One region of the Mesorhizobium sp. M0598 genome, then DNA from elsewhere that is predicted to be linked to it. Evidence: predicted binding sites of a transcription regulator. Region 1 holds the regulator's gene; the other holds the start of a gene.
The links. Region 1 encodes PhoB, which activates phosphate uptake and scavenging genes when phosphate is short. Its sites were predicted from a motif close to TGTCATNNANCTGTCAT; they were not measured.
Positions count from the first base shown of each region.

Region 2: the regulator PhoB is predicted to act here: its motif matches at 3,692-3,708, upstream of phnF (phosphonate metabolism transcriptional regulator PhnF).

Region 1 covers NZ_JAMYQL010000005.1:154,282-160,089, reverse strand. Annotated here, with positions in the region: gene pstA (phosphate ABC transporter permease PstA) at 1-731, shown strand, start outside; gene pstB (phosphate ABC transporter ATP-binding protein PstB) at 728-1,531, shown strand; gene phoU (phosphate signaling complex protein PhoU) at 1,564-2,271, shown strand; gene phoB (phosphate regulon transcriptional regulator PhoB) at 2,288-2,977, shown strand; gene NKI59_RS09420 (ROK family protein) at 2,987-4,231, opposite strand; gene xylF (D-xylose ABC transporter substrate-binding protein) at 4,518-5,558, shown strand; gene NKI59_RS09410 (sugar ABC transporter permease) at 5,701-5,808, shown strand, end outside.
Region 2 covers NZ_JAMYQL010000003.1:344,714-350,521, reverse strand. Annotated here, with positions in the region: gene phnK (phosphonate C-P lyase system protein PhnK) at 1-523, opposite strand, end outside; gene NKI59_RS06665 (alpha-D-ribose 1-methylphosphonate 5-phosphate C-P-lyase PhnJ) at 520-1,431, opposite strand; gene NKI59_RS06660 (carbon-phosphorus lyase complex subunit) at 1,428-2,540, opposite strand; gene phnH (phosphonate C-P lyase system protein PhnH) at 2,542-3,150, opposite strand; gene phnG (phosphonate C-P lyase system protein PhnG) at 3,150-3,611, opposite strand; gene phnF (phosphonate metabolism transcriptional regulator PhnF) at 3,746-4,489, shown strand; gene NKI59_RS06640 (zinc-binding alcohol dehydrogenase family protein) at 4,508-5,524, opposite strand; gene NKI59_RS06635 (ABC transporter permease) at 5,595-5,808, opposite strand, start outside.

The DNA.
Region 1 (5,808 bases):
TCTATAAGGGCACAGCCGGGCTTTCGTTCGCGGTCTTCACCGAGATGACGCCACCACCGGGCGAGGCCGGCGGCCTGCTCAATGCCATCGCGGGCAGCCTGCTGATGACGATCATCGCCGTTGTCGTCGGCACGCCGATCGGCGTGCTGGCGGGGACCTACATGGCCGAGTATGGACGCTTTTCGCGCATCACCACCGTCGTCCGCTTCATCAACGACATCCTGTTGTCGGCGCCGTCGATCATCATCGGCTTGTTTGTCTATGAGCTGATGGTGCGGCCAATGGGACATTTCTCGGCCATTGCCGGCGCAGTTGCGCTTGCCATCCTGGTCATTCCGGTGGTCGTGCGCACCACTGAAGACATGCTCAGCCTGGTGCCGAACGCGTTGCGTGAAGCCGGTGCCGCGATCGGCGCGCCACGCTGGGTGGTGATCCGTTCGGTCGCCTACCGCGCCGCATTGTCCGGCATCGTCACCGGCATATTGCTGGCGATAGCACGCATTTCCGGCGAGACGGCGCCGCTGCTCTTCACCGCGCTCAACAACCAGTTCTGGAGCAGCAATATCAACGCGCCGATGGCCAGCCTGCCGGTGACCATCTTCCAGTTCGCTCTCAGCCCTTACGAGGAATGGCAGCAACTGGCGTGGACCGGCGCACTCATAATCACCCTGACGGTTCTGGGCTTGAGCATCCTCGCCCGCAGCCTTACCGGACGCAGAGAGGACAGATGACACAGATGTTGTCCCCAGACATGACGATGGCCGAAACGGTAGCCGAGAAGACGAAGATCGAGGTCAAGAACCTCAACTTCTACTACGGCCAGAGCAAGGCGCTGAAGGACATCAGCCTGTCGCTGCCCGAGCGCAGCGTCACGGCCTTCATCGGCCCTTCGGGTTGCGGGAAATCGACGCTGCTGCGTGTGTTCAACCGCATCTATGAGCTCTACCCAAAACAGACGGCCGAGGGCCAGGTGCTGCTCGACGGCAAGAACATTCTCGACCGGTCGCAGGATCTCAACCTCCTCAGGACCAAGATCGGCATGGTGTTCCAGAAGCCGACGCCGTTCCCGATGTCGATCTACGAGAACATCGCCTTCGGCGTCAGGCTCTACGAGAACCTCGGCAAGTCCGAGATGGACGGCCGCGTCGAACAGGCGTTGAGGCGCGCCGCGCTGTGGAGCGAGGTCAAGGACAAGCTCAACGCCAGCGGCTTGAGCCTGTCCGGCGGCCAGCAGCAGCGGCTCTGTATCGCCCGCACCGTGGCGGTGAAGCCGGAAGTCATTCTGCTCGACGAACCGGCTTCGGCGCTCGACCCGCTGTCGACTGCCAAGATCGAGGAACTGATCGACGAATTGCAAGCCGACTACACGATCGTCATCGTCACCCACAACATGCAGCAGGCGGCGCGCGTGTCGCGCCAGACCGCCTTCATGTATCTGGGTGAACTGGTCGAGTTCGACCGGACCGAGAAGATCTTCACGTCGCCCCGCGAGAAGCGCACGCAGGACTACATCACTGGCCGCTTCGGCTGAGCCATTCCGATCATGCATTTGAGGACAGGATCATGGGCGAACACACAGTCGCTTCTTTCGACGAGGATCTCGAGCAGATCAGCAAGCTGATCCGCGACATGGCCGACCTCGCCGGTTCGATGGTCGGCGGGGCGACCAAGGCCCTGTTGAATTCCGACAACGTGCTGGCGCAACGCGTCGTTTCCGACGACGCCATCATGGATGCGCGTCAACGCGAACTGGACGACCGCGCCATCACCCTGATCGCCAAACGCCAGCCGATGGCCCACGATCTTCGCCATGTGGTCGGAGCGATCCGCATGGCGGGCGACCTCGAACGCATCGGCGACCTTGCCAAGAATATCGCCAAGCGCGTGAGTGCGGTCGGCCTCAGCGCCACGCCGCGGGACCTGTCGCATTCCATCGACGCGATGGCGCAGCTGGTTCTCATCCAGGTGCAGGGTGTCATCGAGGAATATGCTGCAGGCGATGCGGCCGCGTTGGCCAAGCTGCGTGCCGCCGACGAGCGCATCGACGTCAAATACACGTCCGTGTTCCGCGAGCTCTTGACCTACATGATGGAAGATCCGCGCAACATCACCGCTTGCACGCACCTGCTGTTCTGCGCCAAGAATCTGGAGCGGATCGGCGACCATGTCACCAACATCGCCGAAAATGCGTATTATGTGCTGACCGGCGAGCAATTGCCGGTCAATCGTCCGAAGCAGGACGAAACGACAATGTCCGCACCGGTGACATGATGGGGGTGCCCAGCCGATGATCGCACCACGCATAATGGTGGTGGAGGACGAGGAGCCGTTGGGTGTGCTGCTCCGCTACAATCTCGAATCCGAAGGCTACCAGGTCGAGGTGGTGACACGCGGCGACGAAGCCGAGATCCGTTTGCAGGAGAATGTGCCCGACCTTTTGGTGCTCGACTGGATGATACCAGCGGTTTCCGGCATCGAGCTCTGTCGTCGGCTGCGGGTGCGCCCCGAAACCGAGCGGCTGCCGATCATCATGCTGACCGCGCGCGGCGAGGAGAGCGACCGGGTGCGCGGTCTTTCGACCGGCGCCGACGACTATCTGGTCAAACCGTTTTCGACACCGGAATTCATGGCCAGGGTCAAGGCGCTGCTGCGGCGCGCCAAGCCGGAAGTGCTGTCCAGCGTGCTGAAGGTCGGCGACATCGTTCTCGATCGCGAATCGCACAGAGTCTATCGCAAGAAGAGCGAAATCAGGCTCGGGCCGACCGAATTCCGGCTGCTCGAGTTCATGATGCGGCATCCGGGCCGTGTCTTCTCGCGCAGCCAGTTACTCGATAATGTCTGGGGCGAGACAATCTACATCGACGAACGCACCGTCGACGTGCATGTCGGGCGGCTGCGCAAAGCCGTCAACAACGGCCGGATGCCGGATGTCATCCGCACCATCCGCGGTGCCGGCTATGCGATCAGGGAAGATTGACCCGCCTGGTCAGGCTACGTTCTTTCTGACGCTGGGCCTCATTTGCGCGCCCGGCGCGAAAATCTCCTGGTCGACGAAGCTTAACGCCCGCATCGCGCAGCCTTCGCGGATCAGCGGCAATTCGTTCGGCTCTGTATCGAAGGAGATCGAGCCTGAATGCTGACCGCCGGCGGTCTGGGCGATTGCCTTCCGCAAGGCCGGCTCGATCAGATCGAAGGCGGCGGCACTGGCGCCGACCATCGCGACCGGTGCCGGATCGATCAGCGCGAACAGCGAGCCGAGACCGAAACCCAGCGCTTCGCCGGCCTTGCGGTAGGCCTCGCGTTCCGGCCCATCTTTCTCGCGCGCCTGGGCCGCCAGTGCTCGCATGTCGGCGTCGCTGACGTCGGCGACCGGTTCGCTGTCTTCGCTCATCTGCCTGGCGTTGCGCCAGATGGCGTAGTTGCCGGCATAGGCCTCGATGCAGCCGCGCCGCCCGCAACGGCAGAGCGCGCCGCCCGGACGATGGATCATGTGGCCAAATTCGCCGCCCGAGGAATGCGTCCCGGTGAACAGTTCGCCCTTCAGCACCAGCCCCATGCCGATGCCATGCGAAAGCAGGATGGCGATGAAGTCGTCGCGATAGCGATCCGGATTGCGCCAGCGCAAAGCCACCGCCATCATGTTGCAGTCGTTCTCCACCGTTGCCGGGATGCCGAATTCGTCCTCCAGCATGTCGGCAAAGGCGATGTCGGTCTGCGGCGTGATCGGCGACCACAGCATGGCGCGTGCAGGGGAGTCGGTAATGCCCTGAATCGCCAGGGCGATGCGGGCGACACTGCGGACGTCAAGGTCTGGATCCTGCAGCCGGCGCCGGACGATGGCCATGCATTCACGGATCAGCTCGTCGCGCGGCATGGTCAGCGTGTCCAGCCGGCGCTGTTCCTCGGCGACCACCTGTCCCGTATAGTCGATAATGGCGGCCGACAGGAAATTCAGCGACAACACCACGGTCAGCACCGCCGCCGCTTCCGGGTTGAGGGCGAGGCCGACCTGCGGACGACCGCGTTTCAACGAAACGGGCTCACTTGCCTTGCTCTCGGCGAGGATGCCTTCCCGTATCAGGTCGGAAGAGATCGCCGATATGGTCGAATGACTGAGGCCGGTGGTAGCTGCGATCTCAGTACGCGATGGCTGGCCGGCCCGGCGCACCGCCGAGATCACCATCGCCCGGTTGCGCCGGCGCAAATCGTCATGGCGGATTCCGACCGACATTGTTTTGCTTTCCTCCCGGTTGCCGCGGCTGCTCATGAACCGGAAGCCGTCGGTAATGTCCGACAAATAGTGTCGGATGCAGGCAAATAGTGTCAGATGCAGGTGGCGCTGTCATCGTTTATTCCGACGCTCGAAAAAACTCGCAGAGTCATCAAAATCCATCAGAATCGATGTTGACAGCAGCCGGAGATCGGGCCAGTATTTTTTCGAGGCTCGAAAAAATTAGAGCTTCTAAGCTGGTCTTTGAGCCAATTGGTCACGCCGTACGCGGCGCAGGGAGGATATGATGAAGAAATTCACGACCGCCATTCTGGCGGGTGTCGCCATGACGCTGGCGCTGGCGTCGGTGGCGCAGGCTAAAGACAAGGTCATCGGCGTTTCCTGGTCGAACTTCCAGGAAGAGCGCTGGAAGACCGACGAGGCCGCAATGAAGGCGGCCATCGAGGCCGCAGGCGACAAGTATATTTCCGCCGACGCACAGTCCAACCCCGGCAAGCAGCTCACCGACGTCGAGAGCCTGATCTCGCAGGGCGCCAGCGCACTGATCATCCTGGCGCAGGACGCCTCGGCCATCGGGCCGGCCGTGCAGAAGGCACTGGACGAAGGCATCCCGGTCGTCGGCTATGACCGGCTGATCGAGAACAAGGACGTGTTCTATCTGACCTTCGACAACAAGGAAGTCGGCCGCATGCAGGCCCGCGAAGTCTTCAAGGTGAAGCCGGAAGGCAACTACGTCTTCATCAAGGGTTCGGGTTCCGATCCGAATGCCGATTTCCTGTTTGCCGGTTCGATGGAGGTGCTGAAGGAGGCCATCGACGGCGGCAAGATCAAGAATGTCGGCGAGGCCTATACGGACGGCTGGCTGCCGGCCAACGCTCAGAAGAACATGGAACAGTTCCTGACCGCCAACGACAACAAGGTCGATGCCGTGGTCGCCGCTAATGACGGCACTGCCGGCGGCGTCGTCGCCGCGCTGACGGCGCAAGGGCTGGCCGGATCGGTTCCGGTTTCGGGCCAGGACGGCGACCACGCCGCGCTGAACCGCATCGCGCTCGGCACACAGACCGTGTCGGTGTGGAAGGATGCGCGCGAGCTCGGCAAGAATGCCGCCGAGATCGCCTCGCAACTGGCCGACGGCAAGCAGATGACCGACATTGCCGGCGTGAAGGATTTCACCACGCCCGGCGGCAATACCGTCAAGTCGCTGTTCCTGACCCCGGTCGCCATCACCAAGGACAACCTCAACGTCGTCATCGACGCCGGCTGGATCAAGAAAGAAGAGGTCTGCGCCGGCGTGACGGCTAGCGCTGTTGCAGTCTGCAACTGAGCCGACGTTTCCGAGAAGTCCGAACGCCGCGGCCGCTCGCCGCGGCGTTTTTTCAACAAGAGTTGTTTTTCCGCTTCCGGCGGATAACTTCTAGGCTGCTTCCGGCATCCGCGGCAGACGGCAACCCGGCGGGAGAAACATCATGACCGATACGACGCCCAACACGCCGGTAGACAGCACGGCAGACCGGGCACGGGAATCCGAGCTCGGCATCGTTGCCCGATTTCTCAAGGCAACCGAACTCGACACG
Region 2 (5,808 bases), on a different contig from region 1:
TGAACACCAGCCGCGGCCCGGTGACGAGGTTGCGGGCGATCTGCAGGCGCTGGCGCATGCCTCCGGAAAAGGCGCGCGGCTCGTCGTCGATGCGGTCTTCGTCGATCTCGACACGAGACAACCAGTCGACCGCCGTTGCGCGGATTCTGCCATAGTGACGGTCGCCGACCGCCATCAGCCGCTCGCCGACATTGGCGCCGGCCGACACCGTCATGCGCAGCCCGTCGGCCGGGTTCTGATGGACAAAACCCCAATCGGTGCGCATCAGGAAGCGGCGCTCGGCCTCGCTCATGCGGTAGAGTTCGCGAAACTGGCCGTCGCGCATCCGGTAGCTGGCGGTGCCGGAGCTGGGCAGCAGTCGAGTTGACAGGCAGTTGAGCAAAGTCGTCTTGCCGGAACCGGATTCGCCGACCACCGCCAGCACTTCGCCCGGCCAGAGGTCAAAAGTGACGTTCTCGCAGCCGACGCGCGAGCCGTAGAATTTGGACAGCGCCGAAACGCGCAGCAGCGGTTCGTCTGTCATTGCGCCGGCTCCGTTTTTCCTGGGGCAAGATGGGTCTCGGGCGCGAGATGGCCGCAGTGGCCTTCCGCGCGCCGCTTCTCGCAATGATCGGTATCGGAGCAGACGAACATGTGGCCGCCATGGTCGTCGAGGATGACCTCGTCGAGATAGACGTTCTCGGCCGCGCACAGCGCGCAGGGCTGGTCGAAGGTCTGCACCTCGAACGGATGGTCCTCGAAATCGAGGCTGACCACATCGGTGAAGGGCGGCAGCGCGTAGATGCGCTTTTCGCGGCCGGCGCCGAACAATTGCAAAGCCGGCGAACGGTGCATCTTGGGATTGTCGAATTTCGGCGTCGGCGACGGGTCCATCACATAACGGCCCTCCACCCTGACCGGATAGGCGTAAGTGGTGGCGATGCGGCCGTGCCTGGCGATGTCCTCGTAGAGCTTCACATGCATAAGGCCGTATTCCTCCAGCGCATGCATCTTGCGCGTCTCCGTTTCCCGCGGCTCGAGGAAGCGCAGCGGCTCGGGGATGGGCACCTGGTAGACCAGCACCTGGCCGGCACTCAGCGGATATTCAGGGATGCGGTGGCGGGTCTGGATGATGGTCGCCTTGGCCGTCTCGGTGGTGACCGCGACATTGGCGACCTTCTTGAAGAAGGCGCGGATCGAGACGGCATTGGTGGTGTCGTCGGCGCCCTGGTCGATGACCTTGAGCACATCGTCCGGGCCAATGATCGAAGCGGTGACCTGGACGCCGCCGGTGCCCCAACCATAGGGCATCGGCATTTCGCGCGAGGCGAACGGCACCTGATAGCCAGGAATGGCGATGCCCTTGAGGATGGCGCGGCGGATCATCCGCTTGGTCTGTTCGTCAAGATAGGCGAAGTTGTAGGTGGCGATGTCCGCTGGTTGTGCACTCATTCCGCTACCTGCCTCTTCTCTTCGCCCTTGCCGGCATTTTCGCGGGCATCATGCTCGGCGCGCATGCGGCGCACGAGGTCGAGTTCGGCCTGGAAGTCGACATAATGCGGCAGCTTCAGATGCTCGACGAAGCCGGTCGCCTGGACATTGTCGGAATGCGAGATGACGAACTCCTCATCCTGCGCTGCGGCGATGACATCCTCACCCAACTCCGAGGCGCGCAGCGCGCGGTCGCATAGCGCCATGGCCATGGCCTTGCGCTCGCTCTGGCCGAAGACGAGGCCATAGCCGCGGGTGAATTGCGGCGGCGCCTTTGCCGAGCCCTTGAACTGGTTGACCATCTGGCACTCGGTGACGCGGATGCTGCCGAGCGGCAGGGCAAAGGGCAGTTCCGGCACGTCCAGTTCCAGTTCGACCTCGCCGATGCGAACTTCGCCGACGAAGGGATGGTTGCGCGCATAGCCGCGTTGGGTGGAATAGCCGAGCGCCAGCAGAAACCCCTCGTCGCCGCGCGACAGCGCCTGCAGGCGGATGTCGCGCGCCATCGGGAATTCGAGCGGCTCGCGGGTGATGTCGCCGGGGGTATGATCCCCAGGCATGTCGCCGTCGGGCTCGATCAGGCCTTCGCGGGCGAGGATGGCCGAGACGCGCGGCATGGCTTCCGCCTCGCCTGCACGTTGCTCCGGCTCGGCGACATCGCCGCCGGCGGCAAGTTCGGGATCGAGCAGCCGGTGGGTGTAGTCGAAAGTCGGGCCGAGCAACTGGCCGCCGGGCAGGTCCTTGTAGGTGGCCGACACCCGCCGCTCGACCAGCATCGTGCTGGTGTCGATCGCCCTTGTGTAGCCGAAACGCGGCAGCGTCGTGCGATAGGCGCGAACCAGGAAGATCGCCTCGATCATATCGCCGCGCGCCTGGACGATGGCGAGTGCCGCCAAATCCCTGTCGTAGAGCGAGCCTTCGCTCATCACCCGGTCGACGCCGAGCGCCAGCTGCTCGACGATCTGGTCGAGGCGAAGTGCGGCCACCGAACGATCGCCGCGCCGGCGGTCGGCGAGCAGTTTGTGGGCGTTGCGAATGGCCGCTTCGCCACCCTTTACCGCGACATACATCCTATGCCTCCATCGTCTTGATGCGCGTCGTGCGCGGCAGGCAGGCAATTGCGTCGAACGTGGCGAGGATGATGTCGACGCCACGCGGAAAACGCTGGTTGTTCTGCTTCCATTGCTCGACGAAATGGCGCGGCATTTGCGCCGGCGCGATCGTCGCCGTCTTCTCGATGCCCGGGCCTTCGAGCAGCAGCGGAGCGCCGGAGACGAGATCGCCGACCTCGAGGATCAGCGTCGTCGAACGATCGGGATAATCCTGGGTGCCTTGCGAAAACCCGTCGAGCGCCATCATCTCGGCCGGCGTGGCGATCAGCGCGAAATGCGCGTCGGCCGGGGTGTTGGCCAGCGGCGCGCCGGTATGGAAGCCAAGCCAGGATTTCACCGCCGACGCCTGCAAAGCCGGGTCGAGCCAGAGCGGCGTGTCGTTGTCGCACAGCGCCAGCGCAACGGCGCCGGCGGTGGCCGACAGCGGCGCCGGTGGGTGGGCAAGGGCCGGCAAGGGCTGGACGCTGCCCGGCCGCGCCATCGCGTCCATCACGGCACGGAATACGGTCTGGGCATTGAATACCGGATCGGCGAAGCCGCCTTCAATGGATTGAGTGGCGATATCCATCAGTCTTCTCCGCGCACCATGGTGAAGAAATCGACCTTGGTCGCCGCCGTCTCGGCGCGGCGCTGTTCACGCGCCTTGGCCAGTGCCGCCTGCAAGGGCGCAACGATCCCGATCTCGACCTCATTGCGGTGGGCAGGATCCTGCCACAGCGCATCGGCGATTGCCGCCAGCCTTGCCTTCTGCTTGTCGCGGCCGAGCGCGTAGCAGTGGCCGACATGGCCGGACGCAAGCCGCACCGTGGCACGGGTGACCGTCGCCTCGCCGACATTGAAAGGGGCACCACCGCCGCCGATGCGGCCGCGTACCGTAACTAGGCCGGTTTCGGGGCCACGCAGAAGTTCCGCTTCGCAAGGCAGGCCGGTTTCGTCCCACAGGCGGACGATGTCGTCGCCGGCCGATTGCGCCAGCGTCGCCATCACGGCCTTGCGCTCGGCCTGCTCTCTCGCTTCCCGTCCTCGCATGGCGGTGCTCCTCGTCTGCGTTCATTTGTCTATTGATATAGACAACTATACAAATTATATCCATTATCTAGCGCGTGTCCATGACGGGCACGTGACACGGGCCAAAAGATCGGCGCAAGGAATTGGGGCGGGAGATGATCGGACAAGCCAACAGCATCGAGCGGCGCAGCGGTGTCGCGCTGTGGCGGCAGATCGCCGACCAAATCCTGCATTCGATCGCCGCCGGCGATTTTCCCGAGAATGCCGCGCTGCCGCCGGAGATCGCGTTGGCCGGACGCTATGGCGTCAACCGCCACACGGTGCGCAGCGCTATCGCAGCGCTGGTGCAGGAGGGTGTGCTCAGGGCGGAGCAGGGGCGCGGCACTTTCGTGCTGTCGCGCAAGCGGATGTCTTATCCGATCGGCGCTCGCACCCGCTTTTCCGAGGGATTGCAAGGACAGGCGTCCGAGCGGCATATCACCTTGCTCGCGTCATCGGTCGAGCCGGCCAACCGTCGTGTCGCAGAGGGCTTAGGCCTTGCGACGGGCGCCGATGTGATACGCCTGGAAACGCGCGGCGAAGCCGATGGAATGCCGGTGTCCCGCGCTGCCGGCTGGTTCGATGCCAAGCGCTTTGCCGGCATCGATGCCGCCATGGCGGAAACCGGTTCGATCACCGCATCGCTGGCACGTTTCGGCATCGACGACTATCTCAGGCAATCGACCGTGCTGTCGGCGCGCCATGCCGATGCCGTCGACCTTGCGGACCTCGAGCTGCAGCCCGGCGCCATCGTGCTGGTGACGGTCGCCGTCAACGTCACGCCCGACGGTCAGCCGATACAGTTTTCGGAGTCGCGCTTCCCGGCCGAGCGGATCGAGCTCAAATTGTCGGCGCTCTGAGATACGGCAGCCCTGGCATCATCCGACCTGAATGACAGCCTTGATCAGGCCAGACTTCTCATGCGCCCAGCGGGCGAGGTCGTGCGGCGTCTCGCCAAGCGTGGTGCGGTGCGTCACAAGCTTTGCCAGCGGCAGCGCGCCGTTGCGGATCGAGGCGGCGACATGGTCGAAATCGGCACGCAGGGCGTTGCGGCTGCCGATCAGCATCATCTCGCGCTTGTGGAATTCGGGATCGGAAAAGGCGATGTCGTCCTTGACGACGCTGACCAGGACCAGCGCCCCGCCGTGCGCGACATGGGCGAAGGCCGACTGCACCGACCGGGTGTTGCCGGTGGCATCGAAAACCACGTCGAAGCCGTCGCCGCCGGTTGCTTCCCGCACCAGGTCGGCAGCAGCGCCCCGCGAGCCGTCGAGGGTCGCGAAGCCGAGTTCGCTTTCGGCGAAACCCAGCCTCTCCGCACTCATGTCGAGCAGCATCAGGTCTAGCCCGGCGATGCGGGCGAACAGCGCCGTGCCGAGCCCGATCGGGCCTGCACCGATGACCAGTGTGCGCGCACCTGGATCAGCGAGCGAGCGCCGCACGGCATGGGCGCCGATCGCCAGGAATTCGACGGCGGCGGCATCGGCCAGCGACAGGCCGTTTGCCGGATAAAGATTTTGCGCCGGCACCAGGATCTGCTCGCACATGGCGCCGTCGCGGTGGACGCCGAGCACCTCGATCCTGACGCAGCAATTCGGCTTGCCTTGCCGGCAGGCGATGCATTTGCCGCAGGCGAGATAGGGATTGACGATCACCGCTTCGCCGACGGCGAGATCGACGTCCTCGCCAACCTCGATCACGGTGCCGGAAACCTCGTGGCCCATGATGCGGGGATAGGCGAGGAACGGGTGCTTGCCTTCGAAGATGTGATAGTCGGTGCCGCAGATGCCGACATGGCTGACGGCGACCAGCGCCCAGCCGGCGGGGGGCGCGCCAGGCGCCGGACGATCTTCGAGGACAAGTTCGCCGGGCGAGCGGCAGACGACGGCTTTCATGCTTCAATCCAGTCGGTTCATGGCACCGCCGGCCCTGCTGTCGCGAGGCCGGCGGTTGTTGGGAGGCAGTCTATTTGCCGCGGCGGCGCAGCCCGTCGAAATAGACGATGACGATGATCAGCACGCCGGTGATAATGCGCTGCCAGAAGGCGTTGACGTTGAGCAGATTGGCGCCGTTGTTGATGGTGGCAAGGATGAAGGCGCCGAGCAGCGGCCCGTGCACTGAGCCGACAGCGCCGAACAGCGAGGTGCCGCCGATCACCGAGGAGGCGATCGCCTGCAAT